Regions from separate parts of the Brevibacillus ruminantium genome, predicted to be linked through region 3. Evidence: riboswitches for the same ligand, from Rfam matches in the RefSeq annotation. Region 3 holds a riboswitch; each other region holds the start of a gene.

Region 1 (9,624 bases), 1.7 Mb from region 3:
AGACCGCGGCACTTGGAACTGTTCCAGTTGCTGATTGATGCTCTGCGGCGGATTGCCAAAGGAGATTTCAGCGTCAAGCTGGATATCAAAATGGAGCATCAGTGGGGACTGCTGGTTGACAACATTAACCATATGGCAGAGCAATTAAACCAAATGGAGCAGCTGCGCCAGGAGTTTATCTCCAATGTGTCCCATGAAATCCAGTCCCCTTTGACGTCGATCAGCGGTTTTGCCCGTGCTTTGCGCAGCGAGCATCTTACCCGGGAGGAGCGGCTGCATTACCTGGATATCATCGAAACGGAAAGCAAACGGCTGTCAAAGTTAAGCGACAACCTGCTGAAGCTTACATCGCTCGAGGCCAAACATCATCCCATGGAGCGGAAACGGTACCGCCTCGATAAACAGCTTCGCAACATCATCCTGGCCTATGAACCGCAGTGGCTGGAAAAGGAGATTGAACTGGATGTGGCCTTGGAGAAGCTGGAGATCATTGCGGATGAAGACTTGATGAGTCAGGTTTGGAACAATCTCTTTGCCAACAGCATCAAATTCACCCCGAACGGCGGAAGTATCAGCATGCGGGCAGAACAGCAAGGAGAAGAATTGATCGTAAAGATTTCCGACACCGGCATCGGGATTTCCGAGGAAGATCTGGAGCGGATTTTTGAACGGTTTTTCAAGGCGGACAAATCGCGTAACCGAACCGGGGGCGGCAGCGGACTGGGGCTGTCCATCGTAAAGAAAATCGTCAGTATGCATCACGGAAAGATTTCTGTCCAAAGCCGTATTGGCGAAGGGACAACCTTTACCATCATTCTGCCGGTTGACACTACCCCAAAAGTGGAGAGTAACCCATAATTTTGCGATTCACAAAAAAATTTGCGATTCACAAAAGGAAGTCCTCTTTCAAAGGAAAGAGGACTTATTTGCGTACAGTTGATCGTGACTCGGTCAAAGCTCGACCGCAGCTCATCCGCATCTCGACTGCAGTTTATTCACAACGGCACCACACTCAGGCGCCGATATACCTGGCATGAAGCGTCCGTGCCAGGCTGACATCATCCGTTCCCTGCACCAGCACGCGTCCATCGGGAAAGATGACGAGCGTATGCGAATCGGCGTGGAAACGAAGCAGGAACTTGTTTTTCTCCACCACGCCGAGCGGAGCGAGCCGGCCGGCGAGCACGTCCAGATCCAGTGCCGCACCCTCCACAGGTGAGATCTGCACTGTATCGCGGCCACACAGGGAGGCGGCTTGGCCGTCCTGAGAATCCGGCTGCAAAAAGGAAAACTGGCGCTGTCCGCAGGTCAGACAATCCGGGCGTTTGCCTCCTGCAACCTTGATTTGTTGATGCTGATTGTTCCAGAGATCAAAATGCTCCAGATGAGGATTGAGCGCGTCCTCGGCCCCGACGAGCAGCTTAAACGCCTCCGTCGCCTGATAGGAAGCAATGATGTGAATGATTGGTCCGATCACGCCAGCCGTGTCACACGTGGCCATTTCACCGGGATTGGGCGCTTCCGGGAACAGGCAGCGCAGACAAGGGGTGACGCCGGGCCGGATCGCCGTAAAGGTTCCGGTCGCGCTGACGGCGCCGCCGTAGACCCAGGGAATCCCGTGCTTGACGCAAACATCATTGACCAGATAGCGGACTTGAAAGTTGTCAGTCGCATCCAGCACGAGATCGACATCAGCGAGCAGGGACTCGGCGTTGCGGGCGGTCAGATCGGCTACGACAGGCTCGATCTGGACCTCGGAATTGATCCGCGTCAGCTTGGCATGGGCCGCGATGGCCTTGGGCAAATGCTGGCGGGCGTCTTCTTCATCGTAGAGCATCTGACGCTGCAGGTTGCTCGGCTCGACGAAGTCACGGTCAATGATCCGCACGAAACCGACACCGGCACGAACCATATGGTTGGCCGAAACGGTGCCCAGCGCTCCCATGCCGACGATAGCGACGCGGCTTTGCGCGAGCTTCTCCTGTCCCGCGCGGCCGATCGGGGCAAACAGGATTTGACGGGAATAGCGGGTTTGCAAAGAGGTTAGCTCCTTTCTCCGTCATCCGGGAACGCAGTTGGATTCCACGGCCCTTGCTGGTGGCCCTTCCACTCGCTGCCGTCTTCCCAGATTTCCTTTTTCCAGATAGGGACGATCTGCTTCAGTCTTTCGATAGCATACTCGCCCGCTTCAAAAGCCGCTTTTCGATGAGGGGTGGCCACTACGGCAATCACCGCGATTTCTTCGATGTCAAGCTGACCGATGCGATGATGCATCGCCACCTGCGCTTCGGGCCAACGCTCCTCGATTTCAGCGGCAATCTGTTTCATTTTTTCCACGGCCATCGGCTCATACGCTTCATAAGCGAGAGAGACGGTCCGCTGCCCTTGCGTAAATTCCCGGACGGTTCCGACAAAGGAGAGAATGGCACCGGCCCGAGGATTGGAAACCAGCTTCATCAATGCGTCCACCCGCAGGGGCTCAGTCGTGATGGCGAAGCGAGGATCTTGGCCGCCGCTGACTGGGGGAAGAATCGCGATTTCGTCACCAGCCTGGATCGGTTTATCGGGTGTTGCGTACTCCTGATTTACAGAGATGAAACAGCTTCCCAGAAGCGAAGACAAGGCGGGATACTGCGTGGATACAGCCAGCAGGAGGTCCTGGACGGTGGCTCCCTCTGGCAGGGTAAGCGAAATGCTCCGCGTGCCTGCCCGCTCGGCCAAACCCGCAAATAACAGTACGGAAATTTGCATCTGACACTCCTCGTTTCCCAAACGATAATAAATGAAGAAAAAAGTGAATCTCTCTACCTGTGAAGATATCATAATTGCAGGGAACTGCCAAATGCCGGTGTGTTCTTTTCAGCAGATTGGCGATTGATTTCTGCCAGTGTCGCAGGTAAGGTTAAAGTAGCAGCCCGCAGAAAAGACAGCAGGGCATCGCAGCTTGAGCGGATACCCCGCAAACAGAAAGGAAAATCAAAAGAGATGAGCGACCAATTGACCCATTTCAACGAACAGCAGCGCGCCCAAATGGTGGATGTGTCCGACAAGGATAATACCAAACGCGAGGCGCTGGCTGTCAGCAAAATTACGATGAAGCCGGAAACCCTGGAGCGCATTCGCGAGGGACAGATCGCCAAGGGAGATGTACTGGCAGTCGCGCAGGTGGCTGGAGTGATGGCCGCCAAAAAAACCTGGGAGATCATCCCGATGTGTCATCCGCTTCCGCTCACCGGAATCGATATCCGTTTTTCCTATGAAGACGAGATGACGCTGGGAATTGAGGCGACCGTCAAAACGACCGGGAAAACCGGCGTAGAGATGGAAGCATTGACCGCAGCCTCTGCTGCCGCACTCACCGTCTATGATATGTGCAAAGCGATGGATAAAGGCATGGTCATCGGGCCTACTTATCTGGAGCGAAAGACCGGCGGGAAAAGCGGAGATTTCTATCGGAGCGAGGCCTAACCCGAGATGAACCGATTATGGAATTCCTATCCGCGCAGCATTCGGCTGTTGGCCATTGCTGCCGTTATCCATTCTACAGGCATGGCCTGTATCTGGCCGTTGGTCACCATCTACATCCACGATGTCCTGGGAAAGTCGCTTGCAGTGGCGGGCGGCGTGCTTATGCTGAACCAGGGGGCATATCTTGTGGGCAGTGTGGTTGGCGGCTTTCTTTTTGACCGCTGGGGAAAACTCCTGACCTTATGCGCTGCCACGGTGGGAGCCGTAGCAGTGGCGATCGGACTTGGGTTCACCACAGACTTCTCGGTTTATACCGTCTTGCTTCCTTTGAACGGATTTTTCTCCGGCATCATGTTTCCTGTGCTGAACGCCCTGATTGGCCTGTTGTGGCCGGAGGGCGGCCGCAAGGGTTTAAACATGGTCTATGTCGCCCTCAATATCGGAGGCGCGATTGGTGCAGGAGCTGCCGGAATCTTGGCAAGCATCTCATTTGCCTGGACGTTTTTTGGCAATGCCGCGCTTCAGGTGGCTGTGCTTGGTCTGTTTCTCATGTTGAGCCGTGCCGCGGATATCGAGCATGGTCCCGTAAAAGACCGGAGACCAACACCAGAATCAGCGGAAGGCTTGGATAGTCTGGATCGCCCGGCAACCATGGACAGCCATTCGGCCATCCACGCCACCCGGTCTGTAGCCTGGATGGCTCTCGGCTTTTTATCCATGGGCTTGTTGGTCTGCTGGATCATTTACGTGCAGTGGACAACGGTGCTGTCTGCGTACATGCAGACGCTGGGCATCTCGCTGAAACAATACAGCCTGCTGTGGACATTGAACGGCGCCCTGATTCTTTTGGGACAGCCGTTAATCGCCTGGGTGATCAAGCATGTCGCCCAATCCTTGAAAGCGCAGATGCTGCTGGGCGGCTGTCTCTTTTCGCTGTCCATGCTGATCCTGTCGCAGACGACTGTTTACGCTGGCTTTTTTGCAGCCATGTTTGTCCTAACGCTGGGAGAAATGCTGGTATGGCCGGCTGTTCCGACAATCGCTGCGGAGTTGTCGCCTCCCGGCAGAGAGGGCATGATTCAGGGGCTGGTTGGCGGCGTTGGTTCGGCAGGACGCATGGTGGGACCGCTTATGGGAGCCGTGGCCTTTGAAGTGCTGAAGGCACAGGGATTGTTTTATGCGATGGCGGCCTTTGCTTTGCTCGCAGTGGTCTGTTTTGGGGTGTACACCTCCTTTATTAAGCGGTCGGAGCTGTCGGCGGCACTTACCGTCCAAAAGCATTGACACATGATTGAAAGGTAGCCTGCACGCTCCTTAGTATGGGGAGCAGGATGGTTTGTATGGTTCTTGACACCTCAGTATTCACTCAAGTAGTATGAAAGCAATTCAAATGAATACGAATTCTGTAACCTTATCCAGAGAGGCGGAGGGACTGGCCCGATGAAGCCCGGCAGCGGATTCGCGATGGAATACCAACGCGGGTGCTGTGCCAATTCCAGCAGGAGCCTACCTGACAGATAAGAACGCGGACTTTTACCGCCCCTTTTTCTGTACAGGAAAAGGGGCTTTTTCACTGAATCGGTACGGATAAACTTCCGGGGCTTCTTTCTGATACAGCAAGAAAATCATTCCGTTAACTCGCGTTTGCGATACGAAAAAGGAAAGGAAAGAAAAAACGAATGCGCATTCAACCCTCTGCTATGATTGACCGGCTGCCGACGCAGTTTTTTGCGACGCTCGTAGCCAAAACAAACAAGGCCATTGCGGCTGGACATGACATCATCAATCTCGGGCAAGGAAATCCCGATCTGCCGACACCTGCGCATATTGTGGAAGAGCTGGGCGTGCAGGCAGCTCGTCCCGTCCATCATAAATACCCGCCATTTAGCGGCAGGCTTGAATTGAAGCAGGCTGTCGCTCACTGGTACCGCGAAGAATTCGGCGTGGAGCTGGACCCGGAGGAAGAGGTAGCGATCCTGTTCGGCAGCAAGACCGGTTTGGTGGAGATTTGCCAGGTGCTGCTCAACCCGGGAGATGTCGCCCTGGTCCCCGATCCGGGCTACCCGGATTACTGGTCTGGCGTTGCCGTAGCAGACGGCCGCATGGTGATGATGCCGCTTCGGGCAGAGAACGCGTTTCTCCCCGATTACGGCAAGCTCCCAGCCGAAGACCTGGAAAAAGCCAAGCTGATGTTTCTGAACTACCCGAACAACCCCACAGCGGTGAATGCGCCTGTGGAATTTTTCGAAGAGACAATCCGTTTCGCGCGCAAGCATGAGATCGTCGTCTGCCATGACTTTGCGTACGGTGCGATCAGCTTTGACGGCAAAAAGCCGGTCAGCTTCATGCAAGTACCGGGTGCCAAAGAGGTGGGGGTTGAGTTTTACACCTTGTCCAAGACTTACAACATGGCAGGCTGGCGCGTCGGGGCGATGGTCGGAAACAAAGAGCTGGTGCGTCTGATTAATTTGATTCAGGACCATTACTTCGTCAGTATGTTCGGTGCGGTCCAGATGGCAGCGGCCAAGGCGATGACGGACTCCCAGCAGTGCGTACGCGATCTGGTCAACGTTTACCAAAGCCGCCGCGACGTCCTGTTTTCCCAGTTACACCGGATCGGCTGGCAGGCCAAGCCTTCAGAGGGGTCGTTTTTTAGCTGGCTGCCCGTCCCAAAAGGGTTTACATCGGTAGAGTTCTCCGATTTGCTCCTGGAAAAAGCTCACGTGGTCGTCGCGCCCGGCGTCGGCTTTGGACCGACGGGCGAGGGGTATGTGCGGGCAGCACTTCTGTCTAATGAAGAACGGCTGGCAGAGGCAGTGCGGCGGATTGAGAAGCTGGGGCTGTTTGTTCGCTAGGCGTGCTAGTGGTCTCTAGGTTACTTGGTCACGTTGCCGAGGGGCCGCGGTGGCAAGAAGCCCGTTTCCAGGCTCCGCTCCGGTCTTCGTCCTGCACGGGAGCATAGACTGTCCGCTCCCCAATGATCCCGAGGAAATCGCAAAACTCGCGCAGCATAGCTTCTCAGCAAAAGGCCCGGAGCGCTCATGGCTCCGGGCCTTTATGATGGCGTGATGGAATGCAGGTGCTGCCCACGACCAGCTTCACGGATTAGGCGGGATCGGCACTTGCCAGTTCAAATCCATGTACCTCGTTTTGACGGTTTGCAAAGCGAGCGTAAGCTTTTGCGGAGGCTGCTGCATTCCTTTGACAATGAGGGTTTGGACCAACACGACCCCATCGGGTGAATTCTTCATGTGCGTTTTGCCAAAATCGGTCTGGACGTCGAAGCGCTTGCCGCTCTTGTCATACAGATTCCAGTAGGGGAAGCTGTCCAGTTTACCCAAGCCCTTCAGCTCGATCGTCCAGACGGGCTCCTGCGTTTCTGGGTCCATGCCTTTGGCCATGTCGGTGATCGTGAAAGTCTCTTCCAGCTCTCCGTATGTTTTTGAGACAGGCTGCTGCTTGAGGCTATCAGGAGAGTAGGAGATGGAAAAATCTGCTGGCTCGAGCAATTCCACTCCATCCAGAACGAATGTCAGTTCTTCCGGCTGATCAGCAGGCACATACGAGCCATGCCAATTTATTATGTCAGGATCGATTCCCCGGACATCGCGGGACTGGGTAAAGGAGATCCGTCGGCCTTGTTTTTCGTTTGGCTCATATTCGGACTTGGCGACGACGTTTCCGCTTTGATCGACGATATGGTAAAAGAAGCGGTGAGTGCCGAACTCCCGTATGCTGTCAGCGTCCGTTCTTCCAGTCGGCGCCGCAGCCATTTCTCTCAGTTGCTTCTTCTTCTCCGGCGTAAAGCTGGTCGTCAGGTCAATCCGGGTGGCACTGGGAGCGTAGACTACCTTGTCGAAGGTAAAGACAATACCCTGTGGAGACTCATAGATCGCGTTGACCGGGACACTTTTCGTCGCCGCCATGCTTTTTTGGATATTAACGGGTATATCCAGCTTCCATACTGCTTTTCGCGGTTCATTGCTTCCGAAATGACTGATGTCAAAATGCAGGACTAGCTCATTTGGCGGGTTGTTCAATGAAAACAGAAAATCCGCATATTGATCGCCGCGTCTGAAGATTTGTGGCCCGCTATTTAGGATGTTCCCTTGCTTGTCGGTGAGGTAAATATTGTTACCGTTGTAATGAGGGATAAACAGGTCAGGCAGAATCTGTCCGGTTTCATCCTCCAGGACATACGTGGCGACGAGCCGCGTGGGATCTGCGATGATCTCCTTGACGCGCAAAGTCACCCCCTGATCAGTTGCTGCCATATTTACCGGGGTGTTGAAGCCTTGCTCTGCTGCCTTTTTCAATCCCAGCTCTCCGCCGATTCTACTGACAAACGTTGAAATGTACGCGGCAAAGGTAGGGGAGACAAACATGCCGAGCGAAAATGCCACGAACAGCGCGGCAATCGATGCTGCTGTCATACGAGCCCATCGCTTTGATCTTTGTACAGGAGTCCTGCTGCAAGCGTGTCGCGAAGGCGCTGAATTGGTTTCCATTTCGACCGGGCTTTCTGTGGCTGGGTAAGGCTCCAATTGATTCATGATGCCGGCGGTAAAATCATCTGTTAAAGGAGAATAGGGCACAGCCTGTTTCAGGACGATCGCTTCCGCCGCAAGCTTATCCCGCATGACTCTGCAAGCGGCGCAGTCCAGCAGGTGTGTTTCAATCTCAATGTTTTCACTTACGCTCGTTTCTTTCTCCACATAGCGTTCCAGCTTTTGACGGATCTCATAGCACCTCATGCAAGCCGCCTCCTTTCTCTGCCGATTGGAAGTAATTTCGCAACCGCTGCTTGGCTCTGTGCAGCCTGATTTGCACTTGGTGCAGGGGGATCTCCAGGATGTCGCTGATCTCCTGATAGCTAAGCTCGTCTACGTAGCGCAGCAGTAGGACAACCCGGTACTTTTCCGGCAGTTGGCCAATCAGTTCATGCAATTCCGAGGCGTGTTCTTCCTGCAGATACATCGTTTCCGGACTATTCCCGTCCGAGAGCGTATTCTCCTCGATTTCTACGAGAGAGACTTGCTTCTTTTGCAGCGAACGCTGCGTGTCGACATAGACATTGACGGCAATCCGGTACAGCCAGGAGGAAAATTTCCGGTTCTCATCATAGCTGTGCAAATACCGGTAAGCGCGGATGAAGCATTCCTGCGCCAGATCCTGGGCATCGTGCGGATTGCCGGTCATCCGATACAGCAGGGAAAAGACCTTGTTCCTGTATTTATTGATCAGGTGGGCGTACGCCTGCTTCTCGCCGGACAAGACTTGTCTGACCCACTCTTTGTCTTCCTCCATTCCCGATCCTCCCATGAGTCTGAAAGTAGTCACTCATTTGCTACTACTGTCGGTTATCGATCTATGTTACATAATAATTTCCTTTTTTTAATTTTTTTTTTTGCAGGTGTAAGGGAATGGATAGTGCTTCGGTAGTAAAGGGGTGAAACGACAAATTGAGAAAGGGAAGTGAATCGCGATGAAACAAATTCAAACGGTTCTGCTGGCGACAGCGACTCTGTTGGCGGGAAATACTTTTACAGGAGATGCCCTGGCTTTGGCCCAAGCTGCAGCCACTCAATCTACGCCGGAATCCGGCGATCTCATCATGGACTTGACCCCGGCCGAAGCAACCAAACAGGCAGGATTTTCTGTCAAAGTGCCAAAGTACCTGCCGGAGGGCAACTATTATCCGACACTGTCCTATAAGCGCTCAGCCAGCCAGGTAGTCATCTCTTACCACGGGAATGCGGGCAATCCGTTCTTCCTGCGAATCCATCCGGGAGAAGCCGCAAAGGAACGGGGAGAGTTGAAGGAGGTGTCTTTTGCCAAAGGCAAAGCGTACATGGGAAAACAGCCCGATAAATATGACAAAATGAACGTATTCATATGGGAAGAAGAAAAAGGGCTTGTTTACGAGCTTGCCAGCGGACTTTCTGCCGATGAACTAAAAAAAATCGCCGAGTCCGTCGATGTGTGGGACCCGGCTGTGATCGAATGGCCGGAAGTGAAGGGGCAGGCTGAGACTACCCAAGAGCTGACTCGGGAAGAAGCTGAGCAAAAATTCGGCTCCTCCTTCAAAGTCCCTACGCTTTTGCCTCTGGGCGCCACGCTGAGCTACGGATATACCAAGGGCAAAGAATCGTCGTC
Region 2 (9,624 bases), 2.2 Mb from region 3:
ATGATCGCGCGCTGCTTGTCTTCAGGCAAGCTCTCCAACAAGGATTTGTCACTTCCTTTTTCCAAGGGTTCTTCCTCTCCGAGCAGTAGCTCTTCCAATCTCTCGGCATACTCCGGATCATCGGCTAGGCGCTGCCGCAGCTCTGCTTCTTCCTGCGCGCTCAGCTCGCCGCGCAGATACGCCAAGAGCATCTCTTCCCGCTCCCTATTCATCCTGTCCGCATCTGTCATCCTGATTATCCCTCCACCATTTTCGCATCTTCACACGTCCCCGATAGAGGGACCGCTTCACATCCGCTACATCGATCCCGAGGACATCCGAAATTTCCGCATAGCTTAGCTTCCCGGCATAGAGAAGCAGCGACTGCCGCTGTTTTTCCGGCAGCGCATCCAGCGCATCCTGCACAGAGGCAAATGTCTCTTGAAGAACGACCGCAGCCTCCGGACTCGCTGCCCTCTGATCTGCCTGATCGGGAAATGCATCGGTCAAGTATTCCGGCTTTCGCTTTTGCTTGCGATGCCAATCGATAAATGCGTGGTACGCAACCTTGAACAGCCAGGGGCGAACCTTTTCTCCCCGATAGGTATCCAGGTGCTGAAAGGCGCGGAAAAAGGTTTCCTGCGTCAAATCCTCCGCGAGACCGGCATCACCGGTCAGTTTGCGGAGATAGCGGTAAATATCGTTGACATGCAGGCGGTACACCTCCTCCACCCCTGCCTTTCTCATTCCTTCACACCCTTTCTCCTGATACCACGCTCGATTCTGCAAAAAGTTTCAGGTGTCCTTCCCATTTTTTCTTCTGAATTCTTCTGCCGGCTAAGGTAACTGTCTTGCCTCGCGATTCTGGCTACTGAGAAAGAGTCTATCCTGCTCGCCTCCTCATCTCTGCCCGACCAATTGCAGGGTTGACTGAAGATTACGAACGTCTTATGATTAGGGATATCGCTAGACTAATCACATAAAAACACATATCACTCTTATCGTGAGCTGGCTGAGGGACTGGCCCTATGATGCCCGGCAACCGGCGCTTTCCATTTTGGCAGGCGAAACGGTGCTAATTCCAACGGTGAGAGTCGTACTCCGCGATAAACGTCGGGTTGTTTCGACTCTGAACCGAGAGATGAGAGGAGACGAAAACGTTACCGAACGAACGCCTCCCCTCGCGAAGGGGAGGCTTTTTACGTGTTCTCCACATGGTAGTCAGTAATGCAGTGAAGAAAAGGAGGGTTTCTCAATGAGTGAGCCGCGCATCCTCGTTACCTATCTGACGCAGGCCAAAGACCTGCAAAAAAAGGCGGAAGCCATCGCTGTCGGCATGACCGTCGGCAGTTGGACTGATCTGCCCGCAGCCAAACAGGAAGAACTGAAGCCCTATCTGGGAGAAGCAGTCAGCTCCCAGGTGCTGGAGACTGCAGAAAATGGCGAGAGCCGCGGTCTGATTACCGTCAGCTACCCGCTCCGTAACTTTACGGCAGATATTCCTTCCTTGTTGACCGGCATCTTCGGCAAATTATCCATGGACGGCAAAATCAAGCTGGTCGATATCGATTTCCCGGACTCGCTTCTCTCTTCTTTTCCCGGACCAAAATACGGCATCAGCGGTCTGCGTGAGCGACTTGGCATTCACGATCGCCCCCTGCTGATGAGCATTTTCAAGTCCTGCCTGGGATTGCCGTTTGACGATTTGAAAACACAGTTTCGCGCCCAGGCACTCGGCGGGGTCGATCTGGTCAAGGATGACGAGATTTTTTTTGCAGACGACCGCGCACCTTTTCTGGAGCGCATTCGTGCCTTTAAACAAATTGCCCGGGAAACGGAGGCGGAAACAGGCAAAGCTGTTCTGTACGCAGCCAATCTCACCGGTCCAATTCACGACCTGAATGAACGTGCCAAGCGCGCTGTTGACGCAGGAGCGGACTGCCTGCTGTTCAACGTGCTCGCTTTTGGCTACGACGCGCTTCACCGTCTTGCCGCAGATCCGGACATCCAGGTGCCAATCATGGCGCATCCCGCGTTGGCAGGCGCATTTTACCCCTCGCCCGATTACGGAATCGCGACGCCGCTATTGCTGGGCAAGCTTATGAGAGTCGCCGGGGCGGACCTGGTGCTCTTCCCGTCCCCCTATGGCAATGTGGCGCTGAACAAAGACGAAGCACTTCAACTGTCCCAGCATTTGATCCAGCCATTTGGATCACTGCGCCAATCCTTCCCCGTACCATCGGCTGGTATACACCCAGGGCTTGTTCCCCAGTTGTACGAAGACTTCGGATTGAACCAGGTCGTCAACGCCGGTGGCGGGATTCACGGACATCCTGGAGGTGCCACCGCCGGTGCGCGTGCATTTGTCGCCGCCATTGATGCGGTCGTCGCCGGCCAAACATTGGAGGAAGCCGCAGCCGCTTCCACCGAGCTGGCACAAGCTCTTGCAAAATGGGGGGCGAAGTAATGAGTAAACAACTCGTGTTGTTCTGCGATTTTGATGGGACGATTACGGAAAAAGACAATATCGTGGCGATCATGCGCCGTTATGCACCACCTGAGAGAGAAGAGCTGATCGAACAGATTCTCACCCAAAAAGTCTCGATCCAGGAGGGAGTCGGAGCGTTGTTTCAACTGCTCCCCTCCGAGTTGAAACAAGAGATCATCGACTTTATCGTCGCGGAAGCAACGATTCGTCCCGGCTTTGCCGAGTTCGTCCATTTTTGTCGGGAGCAGGGCATCGAGCTGTTAATCACCAGCGGCGGCATCGACTTTTTCGTCGAGCCGATCCTCGCGCCGTATGAGCTTGATGTACCGATTTATTGCAACGGCAGTGATTTCAGCGGACCGCGGATCACCATTACCTGGCCGCATAGCTGTGACGAGCAATGCCAGAATCGCTGCGGCATGTGCAAGACAACGATTATCCGCCGCTACGATCCTGAGCACTACTACCGCATTGTGATCGGTGACTCCATTACCGACCTGGCCGGTGCCAAAATTGCTGACTTTGTCATCGCGCGTTCGCTGCTGGAACAAAAAAGCGAGGAGCTGGGACTTCCCTACCGGCCGTTCTCCACGTTTCATGATGTCATCGCTATTTTGCAGGAGTTGAAACACCAACAGGAGGTTCTATCAACATGAGCACAACATTGGAACAACGCTTGGATGCTTTCCGCCGCCTGGACGAAGCCAAGCTGACATTTGCCCGCCGGGACTGGTTTCCCGGAACCAGCGGCAATCTCTCGATCAAATTGAGCGATGACCCGCTTCACTTCGCCGTAACAGCGAGCGGCAAAGATAAAACCAAGCTGTCCCCGGAGGACTACCTGGTCGTAGACGGAGATTCCAAACCGGTGGAGCCTACCTCGCTCAAGCCTTCAGCCGAAACGATGATTCACGCCGTCGTCTACCGTATCATTCCCAAGGCACAGGCCTGCTTCCATGTTCATACCGTATGGAACAACCTGATTTCCGAGCTATACTTCAGTCAGCGCGCCTTCTCCATTCAGGGTCAGGAGTTGATCAAGGGACTGGGCATCTGGGAAGAAAATGCTCGCATCACTGTTCCGATTGTCGAGAATTTTGCCGATATTCCTACGCTCGCCTCAGCCATTGACAAGGTGATTACGCCGGAAATCCCCGGTGTGCTGATTCGCAATCACGGCATCTACGCTTGGGGCGACAGCGATTTTGCAGCCAAACGTCATCTCGAAGCCTTTGAATTTCTGTTTGAATATCACGCGCGCTGGCTGCAGCTTCGCCAAGCCGCTGTGGTTACACCATAAACAACCATCATAAGGGAGGTATTCGCATGGCAAAAGTACGTTTTCACGACAACAACGAGTATCTGACGGGAGAAGATGTGATCTCCTTTTTGGAAACACAGGGGATCATTTACGAACGCTGGGGTGTAGATCGTCTGGATGAGCAGCTCCGCAACAACTACAGCCCGACCGATGAAGAAAAGCAACAAATTCTGGATGCTTTCAAACCGGAAATTGACGCCATCAGCCAACGCCGCGGTTATCTGACAGCCGACATCATCGTGCTGTCCGACAAGACGCCAAACCTGGACGAATTGCTGGTAAAATTCAAAGGGGAGCATCATCACACAGACGACGAGTGCCGCTTCTGCGTGGACGGTCACGGTATTTTTGCTATCAAGGGCAAAGACGGCCGTTACTTTGACGCCGAGCTGGAGCCGGGCGATCTGATCTCCGTTCCTCCGAACTACCGCCACTACTTCACCCTGATGGATGACCGCAAGATCAAAGCGATCCGCCTGTTTGTAACCCCTGCAGGCTGGGAAGCGATCTATTAAGAAAATGAGCACATGCCCTCTCTTCTCCGCAAACCTTTTTGCCGGAAGAGGGGGCATGTTTGCTTAATCGATGATTCCGTTCCCTTTGATGAAAATGATTGGGGTAACCTTCACCTTCGCCTGCGAAAAGGCTTTGGGCCAATCGTCCTCTACCTTTTTCCATTCTTTGTACTGATAGGCTCTCGCGTATTGTCCAAAGCCAACCGGATCAAGTTGAAGCTTCTGCCATTGATGAATCAGCTTTGTATATCTTTTGGCCAGTTCCTCCTTCACCAGCTTCTCTAGTTCCTTGCGCTGTTTGGTTACATCAAACGCAAACAGCCGCTCAGAGATAGAGATATTCATTTTGATCTTCACATCGAATTCAAATTGGCCATTCTGATAGCCGGTTTTAATCTTTCTGGAGATATCCTTGGCAAAAAAGGTGAGCTTTGGTTTGATGAGCCGGTTCGGATTGAGATGATCAGGAACCTGTATGGTGATAATAGTTTCTCCTTTTTTTCCATGCGTCAGGGTCTGCAGCAGAACCGTATCTTTGGGAAGCAGCCTGGTGGCGTACTTTCCGTGCTTATCCAGAAGAGAGGTGCCCATCACTTCAACGCCAGCATGCAATTTCTTGAATTCGGACACAGACGGGGTTATCCCTTTGTCCGCCATCATGCTGCGTAATTCGCTGGCTGTCGTCCTGACGGTATAATTGCGGCGATTGGCTGTATCCAGCAGTTTGGTCAGATGGATGGGAATGATGGGCTTGTCAGGCGGATTAAAGTGAAAAACGTCATGTAAAGGCCCATCTACCACTACGATGCGCGAATTAACCGTCACTCTGGCGTCCCGATAGATGGTGTCGAGAAGAATGAACCAGTCGGGATGTTCTACCAGCCTCTTGCCAAGGGCCAAAACTTGGGTTTTCCCCTCAACCGTCAAAGCTGATACCAGGGTATCCATCCTTGCCCTCGCTTGTTTTACGCTGTCTGCTCGAACCCCAAACTCCTCCACTTTCCTTTTGGCGATTTTGTTAAAGACCGGGCTAACGATGTAGAAAAGCAGTTCATTTTTTTCGTTTAGATCAATCCCGGTCATCAGAGTCAAGGTAATATCCTCGAGATTGATCCGATCCGAACAGCCCGGCAAAATTGCCAGCCAAACAGTCAGTGCGAAGATAGACAAACGGCGCGTCATGGTATCCTCCTTTGACTGACGTAGTCAAACAACCGGGTATAGGCCCACAGGAAGACGGGAACCGCATATCCAAACACCATTCCAGCCCAGTTCCAACCGAAACGAAGCTTTTGTACATCCGTAAACGAGGGCGTGTACAGATACGTTCCAGCGGTTAAAAGCAGCATCAAAGCGATCAGATACCCGCGCTCATATGATTGTCTCCACAGTTTTCCAAGTGAGAAGACGGAAAAGTACATGTACGGCATCCAGGACGTCGAGATGATAAACAGATAGAAGGCGAGAAATACAAGATCCAGACGCTCCAAAAAGCGGTATTCAATGACTTTCCACATGCTGAGGACAGGGAAGTCCAAATGGGTGATCTCGTCCGGGCTAAACGTGACGTAGGCTGCGAGCGTGCCAAACAAGAAAACGCCCATGGACAAAGTATTGGCAATCACGATACCAACGGAAGCAAATTGTTTTTTCCGCAGATAGGGATAAAGAAAAAAAGCGATCTCAAATCCGAGGAAAGCAATAATGGTAGTCGGTACAGCCTTCAGAACCGGTTGAAGTCCCGCTTTCCACACGGGCAGCAGATAGAGAAAGTGCATTTCCTTGATCGATAGAATCAAAACGATCGGAACCCATAAGCTGAGGTAAAAAATCAATTCCGCATAACGGGCCAATGTCTTTACCCCTTTGCCGACGATAAACAGAACCGGAACCAAAATCAGGAACATGATCAAATAGTATGGAGTTTGCGACAGCAGCCACAGCTTCAAAAGGGAAACGATACTCAGCAAAATCGTTGTCGTCGCGAAGAAAAAATAGAGTAAGGTGACCACGGTGATGAGTTTCCCGCCCCATTTGCCGAATAAATGGGGCAGGAGATCCAGGATCGTCGAATTGGGATACCTTTTCATCGTTTGGATGGTGATCAGACTAACCAAAACCGCGAGCAGCCACCCCAGAATGATCGATATCCAACCATCCGTTCCGGCGATTTCGGCCAATTCACGGGGAAGTGTCAAAACAGAGAATCCGACCTGTGCTCCATGGATGAAAAAGATGTATTGCAGCACACTTATTTGCCTGGGAGCGTATGGATTCATGATTCCGCTTCCCCCGACGGCTTATGATCCTGTTTTCTTAACTGGACGGCTCTGGTGCTGACTGGCCTTTTGTCCATCCCCCGCAGCGGCAGGCGGACAAAGAGATCCTTCCAATCAGAGAATCGAACAGGTGCCAAAGGAGTCCCATAGGGAACACCCAAAGATTCCAGGGTAAGAAAATGTCCAACCAAGCACATCAAGCCGATCACAATCCCCACGATTCCAAACATGGCGGCAAGCACCATCATCAGAAAGCGAACCAGACGAATGGCTGAGGCCATATTGTAATTCGGGATGATAAACGAAGCGATCGCCGTAAAGGCAACAACGATGACCATGATGTTGCTGACGATCCCTGCTTGCACCGCAGCTTGACCAATGACGATACCACCGACGATGCCCACTGTCTGGCCAATCGGAGCTGGCAGCCGGACCCCCGCCTCGCGCAGCATTTCGAGCGTAATTTCCATCAGCATCGCTTCCAAGAGCGGAGGAAAGGGTACGCGTTCTCTCGATTCACCAATAGAGATCAGTAAGTCGAGAGGCACGATCTCATAGTTAAAGGAGATGAGCGCAATATACAGCGCCGGCAGAAACGTCGCGATCAAAAAGGCGGAAAATCGCAAGACCCGGAAGAAGGTTGCAATCGGCCAGCGAATGTTGTAATCATCCACATTTTGGAAGAAGGTGGAAAAGCTTGCAGGCCCAACTAGCACTTTGGGTGAACGGTCCACGACCACCGCGATTCTGCCCTGCAAAATATGAGACGCGGTCGTATCCGGACGTTCCGTGGTGATGAGCAACGGAAACGGGGAATACCGGCTGTCCTCGATCATCTCCTGCAATTCACCCGTGTTTAAGATCGCATCGACGTCGACCTGTTGGATGCGCTTGATCAATTCATTCAGAACGTCAGAATAGACGACATCCTCCAGATAGATGACGGATACCTTACAGATCCCCCTCTCCCCAATGTGCATCTCTCTGATTTTCAACGTGCGATTGGGGATATAGCGGCGGATCATGGCAATGTTTTGCTCACTGGTTTCTACAAAGCCTTGATGGGCTCCCAGAAGCGAAGCCTCGGTTTGCGGGTCTTCGATGGCCCGCTGCGGCCAGCCTGTGGCTTTGATTTCATAAGCTTCCTGTTTGCCTTCCATGAAAACCAGACTGTTGCCCAGCAAAACGGCCCGTTCCACACGTCCCCAATCTGTGATCACTTCGATGCTGCCGACCGTGATGACTTGATCAAGCCTGCTCTCTTTTGTTTTTGTGTGCCCCCTCCTCAGTAGCGGTGCAATGATATTGTTATCGATGGCGTTTTTGTCTACCAAGCCGCTCAAATAGACCAATACAGCCCGCTCATTTGTTTTGGCGTTGTCCAGGTAGCGAATGATCAGATCAGGGGCAAGGGAAAAAAGCCGCTGAATCTCCTGGATGTTCTCCAACAGATTGCTGCTGATGCCGCGCCCTGCTGATCCAGACAGGGGTGCTGCCAGCGGAGAACGGGGAGTGGTTTTTTTTTGTTTGAGCCATTCGAGAAGGTTTCTCATCGATTTCCTGCCTTGGATTTTCGTGGTATTTTCCCGTTAGATTGAGAGCGTTGCCCGCAAATTATACATGACTGCCCGATAGATTTGTGGCCCGCATACTCTCATGAGGGCTGGACATACTGAAAAGGAAATCAGGAAAAGTCTGGCGGGAAACCCAATGCAAAATGGCATTTCTTTTATACAAGTGGTATTTATCCTCATGCTGTCCAATGGCCTGGTCAATCACGTCATCATTATCCCGCATATGCTGGAAGCAGCAAGGCGCGATGCATGGATTTCGATCATCTGCGCCGCCCCGCTGTACTTCCTCTTGATCGGGATCATCGCTTACATTTTTCGCAAAACGGGGAAAGAGCCCTTGCTTTCGTGGATCAAAAGGCGCTACGGAGCAGGCATCACGAACTTTTTGATTGTCTTGCTGTCTGTCTATCTATTCGCCATTGCCGTCATCACGATGAAAGACACCATCACCTGGGTAAATCTCACCTTTGCTCCGCGTATTCCGATGATCGTTTTGGCCGTTGTCTTTGGTTGTGTATGCCTCGTCAATTGCCTTTTTGGCATACGCTCGATCTCCATCCTTTCTGTTTTTCTACTGCCTGTCGTTGTCATTCTCGGTTTCTTTGTCATGACGACCAATTTTCAGTACAAGGATTACACCTACCTCAAGCCCTTTATGGAATTTGGCTGGGCTCCTGTGCTTCGAGGGATGATCTATGCCGGTTCAGGTTTTTCCGAGATGATTCTCATCTTGCTGATGAAACAGTACATCGGCCCAAAGGTGAACTTCTGGAAGCTGGCGCTGCTTGGCCTGATTCAAATATGGCTGACGATGGGACCTCTGATCGGAGCCATTGCCGAATTTGGTCCCCAGGAAGCAGCCAAATTGCGCTTTCCCGCCTACGAAGAGTGGCGTCTGGTCAAAATTGGCTTGTACATTGAACACGTCGATTTCTTCAGTATCTACCAATGGTTTAGCGGTGCGACGATTCGCGTTTCCCTCGCCCTCTATCTTTTGGCCGAGCTGTTTAAATTGCCGGATGGACGAAAACGTGTTTATATCCTCGCGGGTTTCTTTCTGCTCACACTCGGACTCTCCGTATGGCCAAAAAATGACATCTGGTTCTATGAATTTCTTACCCGTGTTCTATTGCCCAGTCTCTTGGTTCTTTCCCTGTTTTTGGCTGTGATGCTTGGATTGCTGGCTCTATTCTCTCGCAGGAAGGGGCAGACAGATGGACAACAATCGTCAACGCGAAACTCCCTATGATCCCATTTCCAATCATGGAGAGCTGCCTCCACTGAATCGACTACGCGCCGCGGACATTCGTCAACTTTTCTCCGGATGCCACGATGTTTCAGTGGAAGAGTATGGCTTTCTCCCACATACGCCAAGCCTTCAAGTATATCTGATCTATGCGAATGGTTTATGCGATAAGAGAAAGATCATGCATATGTTTCTTCCGAGGATCAGTGAGCTGTTCGAAGC
Region 3 (9,624 bases):
TCAGGAACATCCGGACGAACTATTGTCGGGGTTGGTCACCATCCTGACTTCGGCCAACAAGCACGGCTTTTCCGTAGAGACGCTATTGGAACAGTTTGCTTCCGAGATCCACCAGTTTGACGAGTACCGGAATCCGCTTGACATGGACCGTCATCTGCGGTTTCGGTATGAACTGGCCATCTACCTCATCCACAAAGGAGAGTATCCGAGCGGGGTCGACAATATCCTCAGAAGCTTGGGTTTGGCCAGAGTTACAAACAATCACCAGGAGATTATCTCATGTGTCACTCTCTTTGAAACGCACAGACATTACGCCTCAGATAAGCAGAAAAAACAATATAAAAACATGATGGAGGTTTTGAGAAATGTTTAAAAAATTTGCCATGTCCATGTTTCTCCTTCTTGTATTGTTTAGCGGCGTTTCGAACGGTCAGGTAGGAACAGATAAAAACACCGGAATCGTGCCTTTTGAACACGGGGTCGGAAAATAGGAGCGCGCTTAAAAAAGCACCTGATCAGGTGCTTTTTTTATTTTGGTTTACAAAACTTTATTATTCTGAAATCCGCAAAGTTTAAAATTCAGAATAGAGAGTTATAGTTAAATATGTAAAGTTATGTAAAAACAAAAAGGGGGGGAAGGTCGATTACACCATACAAGTCTCTTCAAGGTGTTCCTTCGTCCCATTCAAGAAAAGGAATACCCCGACACACGAAAGAAAAAATCTCTGAGGCCAGTCATCCGACGAGAAAGGGAAAGACGGAGCAGAGAATCAGAAAGGGTACGGGCATGGATGAGTTGGTAGAGATTACAGAGAAAATGAGAAGGGAATTGGCAAACAGGGTTCGGGAAACAGGAAGCCTGACCAATGAGGCTGTGGTAGATTTAAGCCAAACCCTGGACGAGTACATACTCACCCTCCAGAATATGCTAAATGAACACAAGAATAAATGCAATTGAAAAAAGAAGCCCGGCGTAAGCCAGGCTTCTTTCGTAGGTAGGCTCCTTAATTATCGCAGCTGCACCCGACGATGACCAGCAGGATAAACAGGACGAGCACCAAGGCAAAGCTCTCGCCGAAAAAGCCGCTTCCGCAAAAAGATGTACTCATGTTTGTTTTCCTCCTTTCCGATATGCTTTAGTCTATACACAAGAGCGGAGAAGAGTGTGGGCGAATGACTAGATGAAACAAATATGGGCGCTGCTGTCAAGAGTTTCAGACAAATTTCAGCATTGACGAAAGGGAAGGGGGGTGTTAAGATAACTTTCAAACCTTGCAATAACTGGAATGAATCGAATAGCAAAGCGACATCTCTTATCCAGAGAGGCAGAGGGACTGGCCCTATGAAGCCTCGGCAACCGAATTTTTCAGGTGCCAATTCCAGCAAAGCCGTGTGCTTTGAAAGATAAGAGGATGCGTCATGGTGTCATTTTTCGCCGACAAATCCTCTTCTGCACACAGGAGAGGTTTTTTGTTGTTCTGAGATCCGTTGCTTGCAGAAAAGGAGTTTGCCATGAAACCCAATTTTCGTGAACAACTTTACCGGAAAATTCTGATACTGGACGGCGCCATGGGGACCATGCTGCAGCAAGCTGAGCTGACCCCGGAGGATTTTGGAGGCGACGAGTACGATGGCTGTAATGAACTGTTGAACCTGACGCGTCCCGATGTCATCCGCTCCATCCATGAAAAGTATCTTGAGGCGGGAGCCGATATCGTCGAGACAAATACATTTGGCGCCACATCCGTAGTCTTGGCCGAGTACGATGTAGCGGACAAAGATCTGGAAATCAACATAGCTGCAGCCAGGCTTGCGCGCGAGGCAGTGGATGCTTTTTCCACGCCGGAGTGGCCACGTTTTGTAGCAGGTGCGATGGGGCCAACGACCAAGACACTTTCCTTGACAGGCGGCGTCACCTTCGATGAGCTGGTGGAATCGTACTATCGTCAGGCAAAGGGACTGCTGCTCGGGGAAGTAGATGTGCTGCTTCTGGAAACCTCCCAGGATACCTTGAATGTAAAAGCAGGCGGGATCGGGATTCGCAAAGCGTTTGACGAGCTCGGCACGGAGGTGCCTGTGATGCTCTCCGGTACCATTGAGCCGATGGGAACGACGCTGGCTGGCCAAAACATCGAGGCGTTTTACGTCTCTCTGGAGCATCTGAAGCCGGTCACAATCGGTCTTAACTGCGCGACTGGCCCGGAGTTCATGCGCGATCATATCCGAACGCTTTCTGGCATGGCTGAGTGCGGCGTGAGCTGTTACCCAAATGCAGGGCTTCCGGATGAAAACGGCCACTATCATGAGACCCCGCAAGGATTGGCAGCGAAGATCAAGGCTTTTGCCGAGCAAGGCTGGCTAAATGTCGCCGGAGGCTGTTGCGGGACGACTCCTGATCATATCAGGGCCATGGCGGAGGCGCTTAGCGGCGTAAAGCCGCGTCAAAAGCACGAGCAGGCTTTCAGCGCCGTATCGGGTATCGATGTCGTCTATGTGGAACAGGACAATCGTCCGCTGCTCGTCGGGGAGCGTACCAATGTCATTGGTTCGCGAAAATTCCGTGAGATGATCGCCGGCGGCCATTACGAAGAAGCTTCGGACATTGCACGCGCCCAGGTAAAGCGGGGAGCGCATGTAATCGATATCTGTCTGGCTGACCCGGATCGCGATGAGTACGCCGACATGGAAAAGTTTCTTCAATATATTGTGAAAAAAGTGAAAGCTCCGTTGATGATCGACTCCACGGATGCCCGTGTCATGGAGCTGGGACTGAAATATTCACAGGGAAAAGCGATTCTCAACTCGATCAACCTGGAGGATGGGCTGGAGCGCTTTGAGCAAGTCGTGCCCCTGATCCATCAATACGGTGCGGCTGTTGTTGTGGGTACCATTGATGAGACAGGCATGGCCGTGACGGCGGAACGGAAGCTGGAAGTGGCTGAGCGCTCCTATGATTTGCTGGTCAACCAGTTTGGCGTCAATCCGCGGGATATCATTTTTGACCCGCTTGTCTTCCCGGTCGGGACAGGCGATGAGCAGTACATTGGCTCAGCCAAGGCTACAGTCGAAGGGATTCGCTTGATCAAAGAAGCGATGCCGGAGTGCAAGATCATTCTCGGGGTCAGCAACGTTTCCTTTGGACTTCCGGCAGCGGGACGTGAAGTGCTCAACGCGGTCTTCATCTATCACACCACGCTGGCGGGTCTGGACTACGCCATCGTGAACACAGAAAAGCTGGAACGCTACGCTTCGATTCCCGACGAAGAGAAAAAGCTGGCCGAGGCACTGCTGTTTGATACCACTGACGAAACGCTGGCGGCCTTTACCGAATTTTACCGCCAGAAGAAAAAGGAAACGGGCGTGGAGGTAGCGTCTCTGCCGCTGGAAGAGAGACTGGCACGGTATGTGGTGGAAGGCTCCAAAGACGGACTGGTCGACGACCTCAAGCTGGCCTTGGATAAATACGCTCCGCTGGAGATCATCAACGGCCCGCTGATGACAGGAATGGAAGAAGTAGGCCGCCTGTTTAACACCAACCAGCTGATCGTAGCGGAAGTGCTGCAGAGTGCGGAAGTCATGAAAGCGTCCGTTTCGTTCCTGGAGCCGTTCATGGAAAAATCGGAATCGGCGGCAAAAGGGAAAATCCTGCTTGCCACGGTAAAAGGCGATGTTCATGATATCGGGAAAAACCTGGTGGAGATCATTCTCTCAAACAATGGCTACGAAGTCGTCAATTTGGGGATCAAGGTACCGCCCGAGCAGTTGATTGCGGCTTGCAGGGAAGAGAAGCCGGATGCAATCGGACTCTCTGGCTTGTTGGTCAAATCCGCCCAGCAGATGGTGATTACAGCACAGGACTTGCGCGAGGCGGGGATTGATGTACCGCTGATGGTGGGGGGCGCAGCGCTGACGCGTAAATTTACCTCGAACCGGATCGCTCCTGAGTACAAAGGGATCGTCCTGTATGCCAAGGATGCAATGGACGGCCTGGACCTGTTTAACCGCCTGCAAAATCCTGAAGAGCGAGAGCAACTGATCGCTGAGCAGCAGCAGGCAGTGGATGTAGCTGCTACTGCCCAGCCCGTTCAGGAAGCGGAGAAGTCTACAAAACCCAAGCGTTCGGCGGTAAGCCGTACGGTACCGATTCATCTGCCGCCTGATTGCGAGCGTCACGTCTTGCGCAATTACCCGCTCAGCCATCTACAGCCCTATCTGAACCTGCGGATGCTGCTCGGAAAGCATCTGGGTGTGCGCGGCAATGTCGAAAAGCTGTTGGAAAATGGAGACGAAAAAGTAACGGAGCTGCACGATCTGGTGCAGGAGCTGCTGGCAGCAGCCGTTCAGCAAGGTTCGATCACGGCAAATGGGATCTATCAATTCTTCCCGGCACAAGCGAGCGGAGACGAGATTCTGATCTACGATCCGCGTGATCATGCGCGCGTCCTGGAGCGATTTCAATTTCCGCGCCAGCCGGAAGAGCCGCATCTCTGCTTGTCTGACTTTCTTCGCCCTGTCGATAGCGGTGAAATGGATTACGTCGGCTTTCTGGCCGTCACCGCAGGCAGCGGAATTCGCGAACAGTCCGAGCGTTTGAAGCTTCAGGGTGATTATCTCCGCTCTCACGTCTTGCAGGCGCTGGCCCTGGAGCTGGCAGAGGCGTTTGCCGAGCGTGTCCACCACGTAATGCGGGATAGCTGGGGCTTCCCGGACCCAGCCGAAATGACCATGCTGGAAAGGTTTGGAGCCAGATATCAAGGCATTCGTGTTTCCTTTGGCTACCCGGCATGCCCGAGTTTGGAGGATCAGGGACAGTTATTCCGGTTGTTGAAGCCGGAAGACATCGGCATTCATTTGACGGAAGGCTTCATGATGGAACCGGAAGCGTCCGTAACGGCCATGGTTTTCGCCCATCCGGAGGCACGTTATTTCAACGCCGGACCTTCCGTTTTTGATATGTAGGCAATAGCGATGAAGAGAGAAGGGATGGATTTGTCAGTCAAAACGAAAGAGTTGCGCGCTTTTTTGCAGGATCATCTGCTGGTTGGGGACGGGGCGATGGCCACCCAGCTTTACCGGATGGGTGTGCCGGTGGGCGTCAGCTTTGAGGAGCTCTGTCTCTCCAGCCCCCGTCTGGTCCATGACGTGCATCAGGCGTATTACGACGCCGGAGCGCGCTTGCTGGAAACCAATACGTTCGGCGCAAATCGCGATGCGCTTTCCCGCTACGGGCTGGAGCATAAAGTAACGCGGATCAACCGGGCGGCCGTCGCGATCGCTCGTGAGGCAGCAAAGGATGACGCGTTTGTCGTCGGAAGCATCGGGTCAATCCTGGCAGGACGAGTCAGGCAAAAAGTGCTGGACGAATTTCGAGACCAGTTTGAAGAACAGGCGATCGCTCTGCTCCATGCCGGCGTCGACGGGCTGATTCTGGAAACCTTTTTGGACGTAGAGGAGCTTCTGCTTGCCATCGAGATCATCCGGCCTTTGACCGATTTGCCGTTGATCTGCCAATTGGCGACCTTGGAAGTAGGCCGCACGCGAGACGGCTTTACCTTGACAGAGGCATTTTCCCAGCTCCAAGAAGCAGGGGCAGATATTATCGGGTTAAACTGTCGTTTGGGACCGGCCGAAATCCTGCGCTCCTATGAACAATCCCAAGTGCCAGAGGGTGCCATTTTGTCGGCGTTTCCCAATGCAGGGCGGCTTGGACTGGCTGACGGGGAGTACGCGTACAAATCCTCGCCAGAGTATTTTGCAAAAAGCGCCCTCCGCTTGCGTGAGCAGGGCATCCGGCTGATCGGCGGTTGCTGTGGAACGACACCTGAGCATGTGCGGGAGATCGCCCAGGCGCTGCAAGGACTGGAGCCGCTCCCAAGGGTAAATCCGACAGGTTCGGCTCAAGAGAGGCACACCCAGTCTTCCTATCATGTGCATGAGCGACAGAAGCCGAGCATTGTCGAGAGGGTCAAGACAGGGACGACGATTATCGTCGAGTTTGATCCACCCAAAGACCTGGACACAGAAGGATTCATCCATGGCTGTTGTGAACTGCATCATGCCGGAGCTGATGCCATTACACTGGCAGACAACTCCCTGGCCAATGTACGAATGAGCAATATGGCGCTGGGAGCGATCATGAAAGGGCAGTACGGTATGGACCCGCTGATTCATATTGCCTGTCGGGATCGCAACCTGATTGGCCAGCAGTCCCATTTGATGGGCTTGCATGCGTTGGGGATCGATCAGGTGCTGGTAGTCACGGGGGACCCTTCGCGATTTGGGGACTTGCCTGGGGCCAGTTCTGTCTTTGATGTCACTTCATTTGACCTGATCCGCATGGTGAAGCAACTGAATGAAGGCATTTCATTCTCGGGACGCCCATTGAAGCAAAAGGCGCAGTTTATTGTTGGAGCTGCCTTTAATCCGAATGTTCGCCAGATCGATGCGGCGATCAAGCGATTGGAGAAAAAGGTGGAGGCTGGCGCTGATTTTATCATGACGCAGCCTGTCTATGACGCCGAATCGATTCGGCTTGTGTACGAATCGACGAAGCACATCAATATCCCTGTCTTTATCGGCATCATGCCGTTGACAAGCCAGCGGAATGCCGAGTTCCTGCACAACGAAGTGCCGGGAATCAAGCTTTCGGAGGAAGCGCTGGAGCGTATGCGCAAGGTGCAAGGAGAGGCGGCCAGACAGGAAGGGATCAAGATGGCAAAAGAGCTGCTAGACGTGGCTATCCCCGTCTTTAACGGCATCTATCTGATCACACCGTTCAACTATTACGCGATGAGTGTAGAGCTGATCCACTACGCAAGACAAAAGAGCAGCTTGCTGCAAGCATCCGTCCAGGCCTGACGGGCAGCGGATTATGCAAGAAGGAACCCTTGTTTGGCGCTCGAACATATCGGCATGTGCCAGGCAAGGGTTCTCTTATTTTTTTGATAGGGAAGTCCATGGCTTGTGTCAGTAAAAGTGTATCTTATGCAGTTGACATGGAAGTGCCGTTGTAGCTATACTGATTACAACGGAAGGATGAATCAAAATGAAAATTAGCAGTCGATTTAGCATTGCTGTCCACATCTTGTCTCTGCTGGCAATCGCCAAGGACGCTCACGGAACTTCTGAATGGATTGCAGGGAGTGTAAATACAAATCCTGTCACGATTCGCAGGATTTTGGGACAGTTGAAAAAAGCGGGATTAGTCAATGTCCGCGCCGGAACAGGCGGAGCTTACTTGTTGAAAGGTTTGGATGAAATCAGTTTGCTGGAAGTCTTCCGTGCGGTTGACGTAGTGGAGGAAGATCAGCTTTTCCACATGCATGAGGAACCAAACCCCGATTGTCCGGTTGGGGCAAACATACAAGCGGTTCTGCAGCTTATTTTTAGCCGCGCCCAAAACGTAATGGAGCAGTTCCTGGCAGCTATCACGGTAGACGAGGTAGTGAATCAGCTCACACAAAAAATAAAAAGCGGTGCGAATTGATTTTTTTTTAAGACAGTTGTAGTGTTGTTAGTTACAACGCTACAACGCTTTGTCCAATATTCTTCCTTTCGTTCCGTGCAGACGGTCATGCCAATGGCAAAGTCCTATCCGCAACAATCATCTTTTAATGGTTACGCTAATTAAAAAGGCAGGAGGATATCATAATGAAAATCGGAGTAATCGGAGCTACAGGGAAAGCAGGGAGTCTCATTGCGAAAGAAGCAATTGAAAGAGGTCATGAGGTTACCGCTATCGTGAGAAATGCTTCCAAGCTGACAGAGTCGAGGGTGGCTGTATTGGAGAAAGATGTTTTTCAATTGACTTCAGATGATCTGAAAGCTTTTGACGTGGTGGTAAATGCATTCGGTGCAGCACCAGGCAGCGAGCAACTCCATGTCGAAGCAGGCAGAGTTTTGATCGAGGCACTGAAAGGCGCACCATCTACAAGACTGGTCGTCGTTGGCGGGGCGGGAAGTCTGTTCGTCGACGAAGCGAAAACAATTCGTGTCATGGAAACGCCGGATTTTCCGAAAGAGTATCTGGCGACAGCCCAAAACCAGGGAAAAAACCTGGAGGACTTGCAGCAATCTACGGGCATCCACTGGACATTTGTCAGCCCATCTGCCTTTTTCGATCCGCAAGGGAAGAGAACCGGGTCTTACCAAAAAGGAAAAGATCACCTTTTAGTGAATACAAAAGGGCAAAGTTATGTAAGCTATGCTGACTTTGCTATTGCCGTATTGGATGAAATCGAGAAGCCGCAGCATAAAAACGAACGTTTTACAGTTTCTTCCGAATCAGAGTGATTTTGAACGGCGAAACCTGTCTACTCGCCATATTAAACGATTAAGACCACTTGGAGGTATCGTTCATGAAAGTAGTTGCACTTGTAGGAAGCATTCGCAAGGAATCATTTAACCTGAAGCTCGCCAAATTTATGCAAAAACGCTACCACGGCCGTTTGGAGATCGAAATTTTGCCGATCAGGGAACTGCCGCATTACGACCAGGACATTGAGAATGATCCGCCTGAAGCCGTGAGGGATTTCAAAAGCAAAGTTGCCGCTGCCGATGCTGTTCTGTGGGTAACGCCGGAATACAATTACTCAATCCCGGGTGTCCTTAAAAATGCGATTGACTGGCTGTCGCGCGTGGATAAAGTCATGATCGGGAAACCTTCCATGGTTACAGGCTCCTCCATGGGCATGCTGGGTTCGGTTCGCGCTCAGCAGCATTTACGCGATATTTTGTTTTCTCCAGGCGTCTCGTCTCCGATCATTCTGGGGAATGAAGTCTATATCGGCGCTGTTCACGAAAAATTTGATGAAGCTGGTCATTTGAACCACGAGCCGACGATTGCCTTTTTGGATCAGGTCGTTGACAATTTTATTGCGTGGTATAAGCAGCTCCCAGCGAAATAATGCTGGCCACGCGGTAACATACGCTGGATCATGAGGCAACAAAAACAAAAACCGCCCGTTTCACTGAACTGCACTACCCATCCAACCAATTGGGGGACCGTTCAAGAGAGGGCGGTTTTTTATACGCAAAAAGAAGCCGGATGAGGCAGATGCTGTATTCCGGTTTATCGAAACGGGTGCCAGCCTTTTTCCTGCAAAAAGGAGCTCAACTCGGAAAACATGGCCAGACGCTCCTCGCGTGTGAACGACGCATTAGCGCCGCTGGTAGAGGGAATGACGAACACATAGCTCCCAGCCCAGTCCGACGTTCCAAAATATCGGTCCGGTTGAAGGCCGAGAGGAATCGGCTCCTTTTTTCTGCCTGTCGCGTGACGGAAGGCCGTGATCCCATTGAAACAGATCACGCGAGGGCGATAGACGCTGATCATCTGGACGAATTGCTCCGCTCCCGTCGTGAAGTCCTCGTTCGTGAGATCACCGGAGGAGCGGGTGGGACGAGCGACCAGGTCCGTAATTCCGTAGCCAAAATCGAGCAGACGTGACGTTTCCTCCGGTTTGAGCTGGAAAGGGGTCAACCCGCCCGCGAAGAGTCCGCGCCAAAATAAATTGGCCGGATTGGCATAGTGATAGCCAGCGGTTGCGGAGACTCTCCCTGGATTAATGCCGCAAAAAAGCACGATCAGATTGCGGCGAATATAGGTAGGAAGCCATTTGTCGG

What was found. Region 3 has a riboswitch for S-adenosylmethionine ahead of metH (methionine synthase). Riboswitches for the same ligand answer to the same signal wherever they lie in the genome.
Region 1: it holds a riboswitch for S-adenosylmethionine, as region 3 does, so the genes downstream of both, NDK47_RS07740 (pyridoxal phosphate-dependent aminotransferase) here and metH (methionine synthase) in region 3, are expected to answer to the same signal.
Region 2: it holds a riboswitch for S-adenosylmethionine, as region 3 does, so the genes downstream of both, NDK47_RS05355 (2,3-diketo-5-methylthiopentyl-1-phosphate enolase) here and metH (methionine synthase) in region 3, are expected to answer to the same signal.

The regions. Positions count from the first base shown of each region.
Region 1 is NZ_CP098755.1:1,603,273-1,612,896, forward strand. Features, by position in the region: gene NDK47_RS07715 (sensor histidine kinase) at 1-858, shown strand, start outside; gene NDK47_RS07720 (ThiF family adenylyltransferase) at 1,013-2,038, opposite strand; gene moaD (molybdopterin converting factor subunit 1) at 2,044-2,751, opposite strand; gene moaC (cyclic pyranopterin monophosphate synthase MoaC) at 2,986-3,468, shown strand; gene NDK47_RS07735 (MFS transporter) at 3,475-4,752, shown strand; SAM riboswitch class I at 4,877-4,992, shown strand; gene NDK47_RS07740 (pyridoxal phosphate-dependent aminotransferase) at 5,148-6,323, shown strand; gene NDK47_RS07745 (DUF4179 domain-containing protein) at 6,567-8,222, opposite strand; gene NDK47_RS07750 (RNA polymerase sigma factor) at 8,209-8,775, opposite strand; gene NDK47_RS07755 (DUF4367 domain-containing protein) at 8,954-9,624, shown strand, end outside.
Region 2 is NZ_CP098755.1:1,098,299-1,107,922, reverse strand. Features, by position in the region: gene NDK47_RS05365 (anti-sigma factor) at 1-230, opposite strand, end outside; gene NDK47_RS05360 (sigma-70 family RNA polymerase sigma factor) at 205-726, opposite strand; SAM riboswitch class I at 975-1,073, shown strand; gene NDK47_RS05355 (2,3-diketo-5-methylthiopentyl-1-phosphate enolase) at 1,235-2,446, shown strand; gene NDK47_RS05350 (2-hydroxy-3-keto-5-methylthiopentenyl-1-phosphate phosphatase) at 2,446-3,123, shown strand; gene NDK47_RS05345 (methylthioribulose 1-phosphate dehydratase) at 3,120-3,767, shown strand; gene NDK47_RS05340 (1,2-dihydroxy-3-keto-5-methylthiopentene dioxygenase) at 3,794-4,303, shown strand; gene NDK47_RS05335 (Ger(x)C family spore germination protein) at 4,367-5,485, opposite strand; gene NDK47_RS05330 (GerAB/ArcD/ProY family transporter) at 5,482-6,582, opposite strand; gene NDK47_RS05325 (spore germination protein) at 6,579-8,135, opposite strand; gene NDK47_RS05320 (GerAB/ArcD/ProY family transporter) at 8,293-9,405, shown strand; gene NDK47_RS05315 (spore germination protein) at 9,371-9,624, shown strand, end outside.
Region 3 is NZ_CP098755.1:3,309,818-3,319,441, reverse strand. Features, by position in the region: gene NDK47_RS16445 (helix-turn-helix domain-containing protein) at 1-373, shown strand, start outside; gene NDK47_RS27660 (hypothetical protein) at 366-491, shown strand; gene NDK47_RS16440 (aspartyl-phosphate phosphatase Spo0E family protein) at 788-958, shown strand; gene NDK47_RS16435 (YjcZ family sporulation protein) at 1,005-1,109, opposite strand; SAM riboswitch class I at 1,311-1,411, shown strand; gene metH (methionine synthase) at 1,513-4,959, shown strand; gene NDK47_RS16425 (bifunctional homocysteine S-methyltransferase/methylenetetrahydrofolate reductase) at 4,984-6,858, shown strand; gene NDK47_RS16420 (Rrf2 family transcriptional regulator) at 7,046-7,486, shown strand; gene NDK47_RS16415 (NAD(P)-dependent oxidoreductase) at 7,651-8,292, shown strand; gene NDK47_RS16410 (NADPH-dependent FMN reductase) at 8,358-8,906, shown strand; gene NDK47_RS16405 (mismatch-specific DNA-glycosylase) at 9,071-9,624, opposite strand, start outside.